3 regions of the Moorella sp. E308F genome follow, and region 3 is predicted to be linked to each of the others. Evidence: riboswitches for the same ligand, from Rfam matches in the RefSeq annotation. Region 3 holds a riboswitch; each other region holds the start of a gene.
The links. Region 3 has a riboswitch for cyclic di-GMP ahead of E308F_RS04555 (sugar phosphate nucleotidyltransferase). Riboswitches for the same ligand answer to the same signal wherever they lie in the genome.
Positions count from the first base shown of each region.

Region 1: another riboswitch for cyclic di-GMP. It lies ahead of E308F_RS10785 (methyl-accepting chemotaxis protein); the one in region 3 lies ahead of E308F_RS04555 (sugar phosphate nucleotidyltransferase).
Region 2: another riboswitch for cyclic di-GMP. It lies ahead of E308F_RS03940 (ATP-binding protein); the one in region 3 lies ahead of E308F_RS04555 (sugar phosphate nucleotidyltransferase).

Region 1 is NZ_BJKN01000002.1:853,543-856,797, forward strand. Features, by position in the region: gene E308F_RS10785 (methyl-accepting chemotaxis protein) at 1-1,695, opposite strand, end outside; cyclic di-GMP riboswitch class I at 1,950-2,037, opposite strand; gene E308F_RS10790 (ABC transporter permease) at 2,338-3,255, opposite strand, start outside.
Region 2 is NZ_BJKN01000001.1:782,891-786,145, forward strand. Features, by position in the region: gene E308F_RS03920 (FAD-dependent oxidoreductase) at 1-364, shown strand, start outside; gene E308F_RS03925 (ferredoxin family protein) at 364-642, shown strand; gene E308F_RS03930 (ferritin-like domain-containing protein) at 733-1,161, shown strand; cyclic di-GMP riboswitch class I at 1,646-1,732, shown strand; gene E308F_RS03940 (ATP-binding protein) at 1,930-3,189, shown strand; gene E308F_RS03945 (STAS domain-containing protein) at 3,215-3,255, shown strand, end outside.
Region 3 is NZ_BJKN01000001.1:901,400-904,654, reverse strand. Features, by position in the region: gene E308F_RS04560 (phosphomannomutase/phosphoglucomutase) at 1-15, opposite strand, end outside; gene E308F_RS04555 (sugar phosphate nucleotidyltransferase) at 30-1,511, opposite strand; cyclic di-GMP riboswitch class II at 1,549-1,632, opposite strand; gene E308F_RS04550 (NAD(P)/FAD-dependent oxidoreductase) at 1,674-2,930, opposite strand; gene E308F_RS04545 (hypothetical protein) at 3,034-3,255, opposite strand, start outside.

The DNA.
Region 1 (3,255 bases), on a different contig from region 3:
CGCAACTACCTGCCTCCTGACTTCCTCCGAAGTGTTCACAACTTCATTGGTCCCCGCGGCTATAGTGTCCAACAGCGCCCTGATCTTATCCGAAGAAGCACGGGACTGCTCAGCCAGCTTGCGGACCTCATCCGCCACCACTGCAAAACCGCGGCCGGCCTCGCCTGCGCGCGCCGCCTCAATGGCCGCGTTCAAGGCCAAAAGGTTCGTCTGGTCTGCTATCCCGTTGATCACTTCCAGGATCTCGCCTACTTGATTCACAGAGCTGCTTAAATCAGTTAATTTCTCCACGACCACCTTGAAGGCCTCGCGCACATCCTTGATGGAAGCAATCAGGATGTCCAGCTCTTTCTTGCCTACACCTGCCAGCCTGGAGGTCTCTTCGGTGTTAGCCTTAACGTAACCAAGTTCGGTGTACACCTTCTCCAGGTTGGAGGTTATATTTTCAACGAGGCCCAGTATTTCCTGCAGGTGACCCGCTTGTTCCGAGGCTCCCGAGGCCACCTGTTGGATGGCCTTGGCAACTTCGCCGGAAGAAGAGGCGATCTCTTCTGAAGCAGCGCTTAAGGCCTCCGAGTTGCCGGCCAGCGTTTTAGCGTCTTCTTTGAGTCCTGAAAGCAACGGTTTGAGGTCGGCCTGCAGGCGGTGCACCGCCCGGACGAGCCGGCCTATCTCATCCTTCATGCGGAGGAATTTTTCAGAAACGGGTCGGGTGAAGTCGCCACCGGCTATAAGCCCCAGGTCGTCGACAGCCAGGGCCAGAGGAGTGGTAATAGTTCTTGCCATTACAAGAGTCAGTACCAAGGCAACCAGGATTATGATCAGGGAGACAAACAGCACGGACCATTTAAGGCCGGCGATCTTCTCCAGCACCTCGACTTCGGGGGCGGCAACTCCCAAAGACCAGCCGGTGCTCTCAACAGGTGCGTAGGCTATAATTTCCTTTTGGCCCTGGAAGATGTAATTGCCGACTCCCCTTTCTCCTTGAATCATCCTGGACATTACTGCCGCCAGGGAATCCAGGGAAGGGTCAGACTTAACCGCCTCCACGACATTCTCCTCATTTGTGACCCTCTCCGCGTCCTTGTGAGCTATGGTCTTACCGGTACTGTCTACTGCAAACGCATACCCAGTACGTCCATATGTAATGTCCGCCACCAGCTCGCTGAACTTTGTCGCGTCCACTATACCAATCAGCACGCCGATTATTTCATCGGTGGCATAGTTGCGTATAGGTGTGGTATAAGCAAATATAACCGACTTGTCGATCTTGCTGACAATAGTGCTGGAGACGAAAGTCTTACCCTCCAGGGCAGCCCGGAAGTGTTCCCGGTCTGCGATGTTAGCTTTACTGCCGTCGGAATATACTGCGTTCCCTTCCTTATCAGCAATGCCAAACCGCCTGAAGCCCAGACTTCCCGCTTTTTTTTGCTCTTCCCGGAGAACATCCAACTTTTCTTCTAGCGTGGCTTCGCGGTCGCCCCATCGCCCACGGATGACGGTGTTATTGGCCAGGGTTTCCATAACGTACATCCGCGCCTGGATGCGGCTTTCCAAAGTTTCGGCGGCCTGCTGGGCCATCTTCAACATGGCCTCTTTAGCTTCGCTCTCCAGAGCGTTCCTGGCACGGTCGTAGCTTACAAATACCAGCACCAGGCATCCAACTAGAACGATCAGCCCGAAGAGCGCGGTCATCTTGCCTCGCAGACTTCCTGTAAGTTTTCCCATCATACTGCTGCCGGTCGCTCCCGCTCCTGGCGAACTTCGGTCTGCGGGGCGACCTATACCTCCTTCATTACATTTGTCTTGCTAGAACGACAATAGCTTTGCCTCAGCCTCACCCATTAAGGAACTAACCTAACGTTTTACCCCATTTTGCGTTTAAATTTAAACGGCCGCTTTCACGGCGGCCGTAGAGAACCTGTATTTAATTTCAACTTACTTACTCCCCCGGCAGCCTGGCTACCATATCCTTAAAACGGACTTAGGTCCGCGGCTTTGCGCCCCCGCCTTTCGACGAGTTTGCCTTTAGCGGTACTGGCTGTATTATGCAATGTGACGTGACACAATCACTACTTTACTACATTTGGTCGACATTTGTCAACAGAAACCCCGAGGTGTGTCATCGGATTGTGATGTTGTCACGAGCTTGCTTGCCACAAGGGGCGACACCATCGCCGTTGCTGCCCTTCCTCCGGTTTAAGGACCAGAGAAGCCACCGGAGATATAATTTTAAATAAAAGACTAGAAGCCAGGATTGCGGACCCCAGTCCCTCGAGGAGTAAAAAGAAAAAAGCCGGTGAAGATTTATCACCGGCAGAGGAAAGATATTTCAGCCTAGCCGGCCCGTATTTCCTGGCGCATAAAGAAGTAATAGGCCAGGGCAAAAATCAGCATGGTGGCTGCGATAAGCCCTACCAGGTGCGGCCAGATGAGAAGCAGGCTCTGGTCCAGTGGCAGGCTTCCGGGTATAGCCCCTTCTAACTGTTCCACCAGTACAGGTCCTAGGGTCCTTACCCCTGGGTTCAAGAGAGTTACTGTAGCTTCATCGTAAAGAGTCGTCGTCGAAAGGCGGCTAAGATTTTGTTTCAAAGTCGCATTGTGCAGGACCCGGGCCGGCGCGGCATCTTCACTTACCGGAAGGAGACCGTCGGCAATGAGCCCCGCCAGCATCCCGGCAAAGAGGGCGAAAAACAGCCATACGGCTATCCCGGCCAGGGCCGAGGTGGCCGTCTGGCGGAACAACAAAGAAAATAGGAGGGAGACACTCAACCAGAAGGCTACATAAATAATGGTGACCAGGAGGTAAATAAACAACCGCCCGATTTCCTCGCCCGTGGGAGGAACGCCAATTAGCAGCAGCCCCAACCCAGCCACTAAGAGCCCCAGGGCCATGATGACCAAGGCCAGAACTACCAGACCGGCCAGGAACTTGCCGTTGATGACATCGTCCCGATAGATAGGCTGGGCGAGCAACCGGCTCAAGGTACGTTTATTATGCTCACCGTTAATGGCATCAAAACCAAGGGCCAGGCCCAGCAGGGGCCCCAAAAAAGAAATAAAAGTGATGAAGGGTGGTAAGGACCCGCCGCTGGTGGTAAAAAGGCGCAGGAAGACAAATTGAGGATCACCATCCCCTGCTGTCTGGCGGATGCTCTGGGCTGCTACGTAAAAGGCACCAATGCCGGCCACGGCCACCAGGAAAACCAGGATCGTAAAGCGGGTGCTGCTCAGGTTGTCCGCCAGTTCCTTCTG
Region 2 (3,255 bases), 120 kb from region 3:
TCACCGGGAAGGCTCGAATCTCGCCATGACCTCCGGCCTGCTGGCAGCGAAAACCATCCTGGCCGCCCGGGAAAAGGGCGACTACAGCGCGGCCAACCTGGCGCCCTACCGGGAGATGCTGGCGGAGAGCTTTGTCTTGCAAGACTTGCAGAAATACCAACGGGCCCCCTTTTTCTTTGACCAAAATCCCCACTTCTTTACCCTGTATCCGCAGCTCCTTTCCCGGGCCGCCAGGGAGTTTTTAACTGTCGATAATGTACCCAAGGGGGAAAAGCAGAAGCGCATTTGGAGAGAAATTACGGCCCAACGCAGCCGTATACAACTGGCCGGGGACCTTTACCACCTCTGGAGGGTGATGGGATGATGCGCCTGGAAGATAAACTCTTCCTCAACCGTTACCAAACGGATAAGCACCCTCACTTAAGGATCAAGGACCGGGAGGTCTGCCGCCACTGTGACGGCAGGCCCTGCACCTTTATTTGCCCGGCCCGGGTATATGTCTGGAATGAAGGGGAGAAACGGATCGAGACGGCCTACGAGGGTTGCGTGGAGTGTGGCACCTGTCGCTACGGCTGCGCCCACGATAACATTGACTGGCGTTATCCCCGCGGCGGCTTCGGCATCCTTTATAAATATGGTTAAACCAATACCTGGACTTGATTTTTTTGTATGGGCACACTTACCAGGAAAACTAATATTATGTAGTATAAGTATACTCCTGGAGGTGGCCCTATGACCATCGAGCAAATAATCAAGCTTCTCAACCTGGACCTGTCCTGGGAATACGCCGCCATGATCCAGTATATCCAGCATGCCAGCATGCTTACCGGTCCCCAGTATGTTGCTATTATCGATGAAGAGCTCCAGCATGCCCAGGAAGAACACGAGCATGCCGTAAAGTTAAGCGACAAGATCCAGTACCTGGGCGGCATTCCTACCGTCCAGGTGCAGGAAATCAAGACCTCCCTCAATAACGTAGAAATGCTGCGCCAGGACCTGGAAGCCGAGTATGACGCCCTGAATCGTTACCTGCAGCGCATTGAACAACTGGAAGCCTTGAAATTGTACGATGTCGCCCAGGTCATCAGGGAGATTGCCGTAGTTGAGCAGGAACATATTATTGACCTGGAGAAGGCCCTGGGTATCCAGAAGGTAAGATAACACCGTTTTGCCCCCTAAGCCATGGATGAAGCAACCAGTGCCATGGCAATTTTTTTGTTACGGCTCTGGCAACCATGGGCGGGGTAAATTAACGATTGCTTTTTTCCGAGAGAAGGAATTTGTTGAGCGGGGTCGAATATAAAAATATTAAAGCAAATTATTGGAGGATAATTCCAGCGATGGCAAAGAGCATAACAGAAATTAACATAAAAAATAAAAATAACCAATGGGGGGGGGGGGGGATTATATGCCTTGTATGTAAAATATTGGAAAAAAGTTTCCCCTCTATTAGCCCCCTTAAAATTACTGCAAATAACATTCCTCCCAACCCATCCAGTGTTACCTTCCATAACACCTCCAGGAACCAGAATTTCCTTGTGATTTTTCGGAAAAATGTCCAGGGGTCACTGGACAGCCGTCACCATACCTTCTCCTCTGCTCCCAGGGTTTCCTAAGAGATATCTTTCTTATGTAAATAGCTTAAAGTGTTCAAGGGCAAACCACTCGAAAGGGTGGGACGCAAAGCCATGGGTCTGTAGCCACTTGTTGGTATGACTGCCAGGCTGCCACTTTAAAGTAAAGGGCAGCCATGCGAATTACTCGTGGCTGCCTTGCTATTTCTAGATGGAACGAAGGCGGGGGCGGGTTCAGTGCAAAGGGATACAGTTACCCAAATTTTACTTGAGATAAGGAAAAAACTTCTCTTTATGGGAGAAAGAGAATCTTTAAACCTGGTTTAAAGCCAGAGCAGTAGAGGGGGGGTCAGCTATGCAAGAGTGTAGCCAGTGTGCCCGCAAGACCCCAGATCGTTCTTGTGTCGATTGCGATTATTTCATGAGCCCCGGCCCTTTACGCCGTAAGCCACCGGTACCCATAGGCATTAGCCTGGTTGCCCCCGATGGGAAACGTTATGCTGGCCGTATTCTCGTATTGAATACCATGGAACTGGGCCTGGAAACACAAGCTCCCATTCCCGGTCAATACCGGATTTATTTAAAGCAGCATCTTAGCCTGGATGTAGCAGGGGTACCGACCAAGGGCAAGGGTGACATCCACCTCTTTGATATCATAGCCGTTTACCGGGGCGAGGAAACAGCCAGCCGTCTGGGTAATGAAGAATACCGTTTACTGACGGGTAGTACGGGGGACTTCATTGAGCAAGTATCCCAATTAGTTCCCGCCCATTTACAGGACCTGGTTAAAGAACGACTGCGTGCCGAGTTAGAAAGCTCGGAGATTTTTAATGCCATGCGGTTGGGCAAGGTAATGCGTTACGAAAAGGGGCGTTTTCGCCATCTGACAGGACAGGCTGACCTGGAACTGCCCCTGCCGGCAATAGAAAATTTAATGCGCCAGGCAATACACCGGGGAACCCACTGCCGGGAAGTGATAGTAAGTGATGACGGTAAAAGGATTTTTGACCTGCACGGTATACCCCTTGACTCCCGGTCAGGGGGCCTGCTGGCCTTTGATCTTACCGAAATTATTGAAAAGGAAAGGCAGATGCGCTGCCAGGAGATGCAGGCCTACCGGGAAGCCGTGGCTGCCGTCACCAATGGGCGCCTGCAGCTTTTGACTTCAGAAGAAATGGTAGCTGTATTATCCGAGGGGAATGAACTGGCAAGGGGAGTAGTTAACAAGGCTGCTGACATAGCTTTGGCTCGCAGCAAGTTATGCAGCTTGCTACCTGCGGCTTTTAGCGCCCGCGCGTACGGCATGGCCTTATCTTTAACGGAGGCTTTGACCAATACATTAAAACACGCTACGGGTGGTGAATGGGTGGTACGGCAGACGGATGCGGCCATCCGGGTAATTATTCAAGACCAGGGCCAGGGAATTAAGATAAAAGATTTACCCAAAGCGGCTTTAATGCGACATTACTCCACAAAAAATTCTCTTGGTTGTGGGTTTACTTTAATGCTTTATTATGCTGATAAAGTTTATCTAACTACCGGTTCCAGGGGAACCACCCTGGTCCTTGATTTCCATCAATCAGCAGATGAAGATATCTGTTCTCCAGCTTCTTAAGTAAAGAAAGAGGAGGAGCGATATTATGCTGGCAATTTCTGTAACCAAAGGCACTTATGGGCGCTG
Region 3 (3,255 bases):
AACAGAAGGATTCATCGATGCTTCACCTTTTAATAATTCTCCGCTCTTAAGTCCGTGCGGCCGTAGGCGTCTTCCAGGCGGATGACGTCGTCCAGATGCGGCGATGACACCTCCAGGACTACCATCCCGGTTTTGGCCCGGATGCGGTGGACAGTGCCCGGCGGGATGTCAAAGATCATATTCGGCCTTACCTGGATCTTCCTACCACCCAGCTCCAGCTCGCCTTCACCCTTTAAAAACCACATGGTTTCCCGCTTTTCCCGGTGGTACTGGCGGCTTAAGGAGTGCCCCGGCTGCACCTGCAGGATCTTGCCGGCATAGGATGGGGTCTGGGTCCACAGGATTTCCCTGCCCCAGGGCTTCTCCACGACAGGGCATTTCCAGTCCAGGCCGGCCAGGAGGCCGCTCACCCGGTCCCCCTCCTCGAGGAGGCTGTGCAAGAACCTGCCCAGGCCCTGCTTTTGCAGCTCCTGGATCACTTTCTTGAGCTCCGGCACCCTGTCTTTATGGGCGACTAAAAGGACGTCGGGCATATCGACGATGAGCAGATCTTTCAGGCCGAAGGCCACCATCAGCTTTTCCCCGTTGTCGTTCCTGGCGATGACGTTCTCGGTATCCAGCAGCACCGCCTGGCCCTGGATCAGGTTGCCGCGGCTGTCCGGCTCCATCACCCGTTCCAGGGCGGTCCAGGTCCCCAGGTCGTCCCAGCCGAAACTGCCGGGCACGACCCAGACGTTGTCCGCCTTTTCGATGACCCCATAGTCGATGGATATTTTGGGGAGGCTCGGGAAATGGTCGCGGAGCATGCATGCAAAGTCCTCTGTGCCGACGGCGGCCTCGATGGGGGCCATCCTGGCCGCCAGCTCCGGCAGGTGGCGCCTGATGGCTTCTCGGATGGCTTTGACCTGCCAGATGAACATGCCGCTGTTCCACAAATACTCGCCGGAGGCCAGGTAGGCCGCCGCCTGGCGGGCGTCGGGCTTTTCGACAAAACGGTCGACGGGGTAGGCCCGGCCCGCCTCGATCTTCTTCACGCCCACATGGATGTAACCGTAGCCTGTTTCCGGCCGGGTTGGCTGGATGCCGACGGTCACCAGGCCGCCGGTGCTTGCCGCTACCTTCAGGCCTTCCTGGATCGTCGCGCAGAAAGCGTCATTATCCAGCACCATATGGTCGGCCGGCAATACAACCATCATTGTTTCCGTATTTTTTGCCGCCAGATAGGCGGCCGCTAGAGCTATGCACGGGGCCGTATCGCGTCCCACGGGCTCGACCAGCAGGTTTGCCGGCAAAAGTTCCAGCACCTGCTCGCGTACCAGCTCTGTATACTCTTTTCCCGTCACTATGTAGATATTTTCTATAGAGGTGAGCAGCAGGGCCCTCCGGACCGTCTGCTGGAGGAGGCTGCCCTTGCCGGCAATCTCCAGGAACTGCTTGGGCTTCTCTTTCCTGCTGTAGGGCCAGAACCGCTCGCCCGACCCCCCGGCCATGATGACTACTGCCGCCGGCAAAAAACCACCCCCATAAAAATACAAAAACCGCCATTTGCAAAACAGCGGCCGGTTGCGCCACTGGCTCGCCCTGGTCCAGGCGCCCACATACGGGCCAGGGTTCACAGCCTCCGCTTATGTTTCTTACCATTTTGAGTGCCTATTATTTTTCTCCAGGTTTTTCTATGTTGTTGCTTGATACTCTCCCGCTTCCAGGGCCGGCAGGGAGCGGCGGTTTCCCTCCCTGTTCACGATGCGGCCGATAAATCCGCCCAGGTCTAGGGCCAGTTGAAAGAACTTACGCGGCAGGAGCCCCGTTCCCAGGATTTTTTTCACCAGGAACGAGGGGTAGTCGATGTCGGCGTACCGGGCGATAAACTGCCGCCAGAAGCTGTTGTCGAAAAAGCGGGTGAGATAATCGGCTTTCGTATCGTTCAAAGAAAGGAATAATTCCCGCAGCACCAGGTCGCTGCGCAGGGCCGCGCCGAACTCTTTTTCCCAGGCTTCCTGGTAGCCCGCAAGAACAGCGGCGCTAAAGTCTTTTTGCTCCAGGGCCTGGATGGCCGTGCGGGCGCAGTGCCGGGCCGCGTGCAGCCCCAGGTAGAGGCCGCCGCCGGAGATGGGCTTTACCTGGGCGGCGGCATCGCCTAAAAGCATCACCCGCTCGCCGTAAAAGCGGGGCGGCGGCCCGATGGGCACGCAGCCACTTGTATACCGTAGGATCTTCGCTTTACTGAAGTATTCCGGATAGCGTTTCAACAGCATGTCCAGGCAGCGCCGGGGACTGGGGCCTTTAAGGCCTACCCCGACGCCGATTCGCGCCCGGCCCTTGCCCGCCGGGAAGAGCCAGCCGAACCAGCCGGGGGCGAGGTCCTGCCCCAGGAAGAGCTCGATGACGTCCTCCCGGGCCCGGCTCCCCGGTCCCAGCTCTATTTCCGCCGCCGCCAGGGGGATAATCTCCCGCGGCCTGAGGCCCAAACGGCGGGCGAAAGATGAGCGGGCCCCATCGGCGGCGATGACCAGCCGAGCCTTGACGGCAGTTCCCGAGGCGTGCAGGATTATACCGTCACCTGCATACTGCAATCTTCCCACCCTGGCCCCGGTGATCAGCTCCGCTCCCGCCGCCCGGGCGGTGTCTGCCAGCTGCCGGTCCAGGGCCACGCGGTCGACGGCCACGGCGTAGGTTTTATTGGTTTGGAATCCCAGGGTGTAACCCGCGGGGCTGTGGAGGTTGAAGCCGTGGAGGGCGTGGCGCAGCTCCCCCTGGTAACCGGCAAGCTCCAGGGTGCGGGGGCTGATGAGGCCGGAGCACTGCAGGGGTTCGCCAATCTGGTTGTGTTCTTCCAGGATGATTACCCGGAAACCGACCGCCGCAATCAGGCGCGCCGCGCTGCAGCCGGCCGGTCCGGCGCCGACTACTGCCACGTCGCAGTGCTGCAAATTGATATCACCACTTTATATAAGACGATAACATGACTATGGTCCTAGATAAGTACCAGATTGTATAAGACTTTAGTCCCACTGGTTTCTCTTATATTCGCCGTCAAGAAACAATTTCCTTCTTTTCCAGAGAAAAATTTGCCTGGGAATTAATTAATTCCCAGGCGCGGCTGAAGATGGCCCTTCGCCGCTGCTGCTTTAAGTCCCGGTACCGGCGCCGCAGGTCCTGGACCATGGTCAGGGGCAGGTGGCGTTCTTTCAGTTCTGCTTCCATGGCGGCGGCGATGCTGTTGAAGGCGCCGTCGGCCTCCCTTTCCAGGGCCGT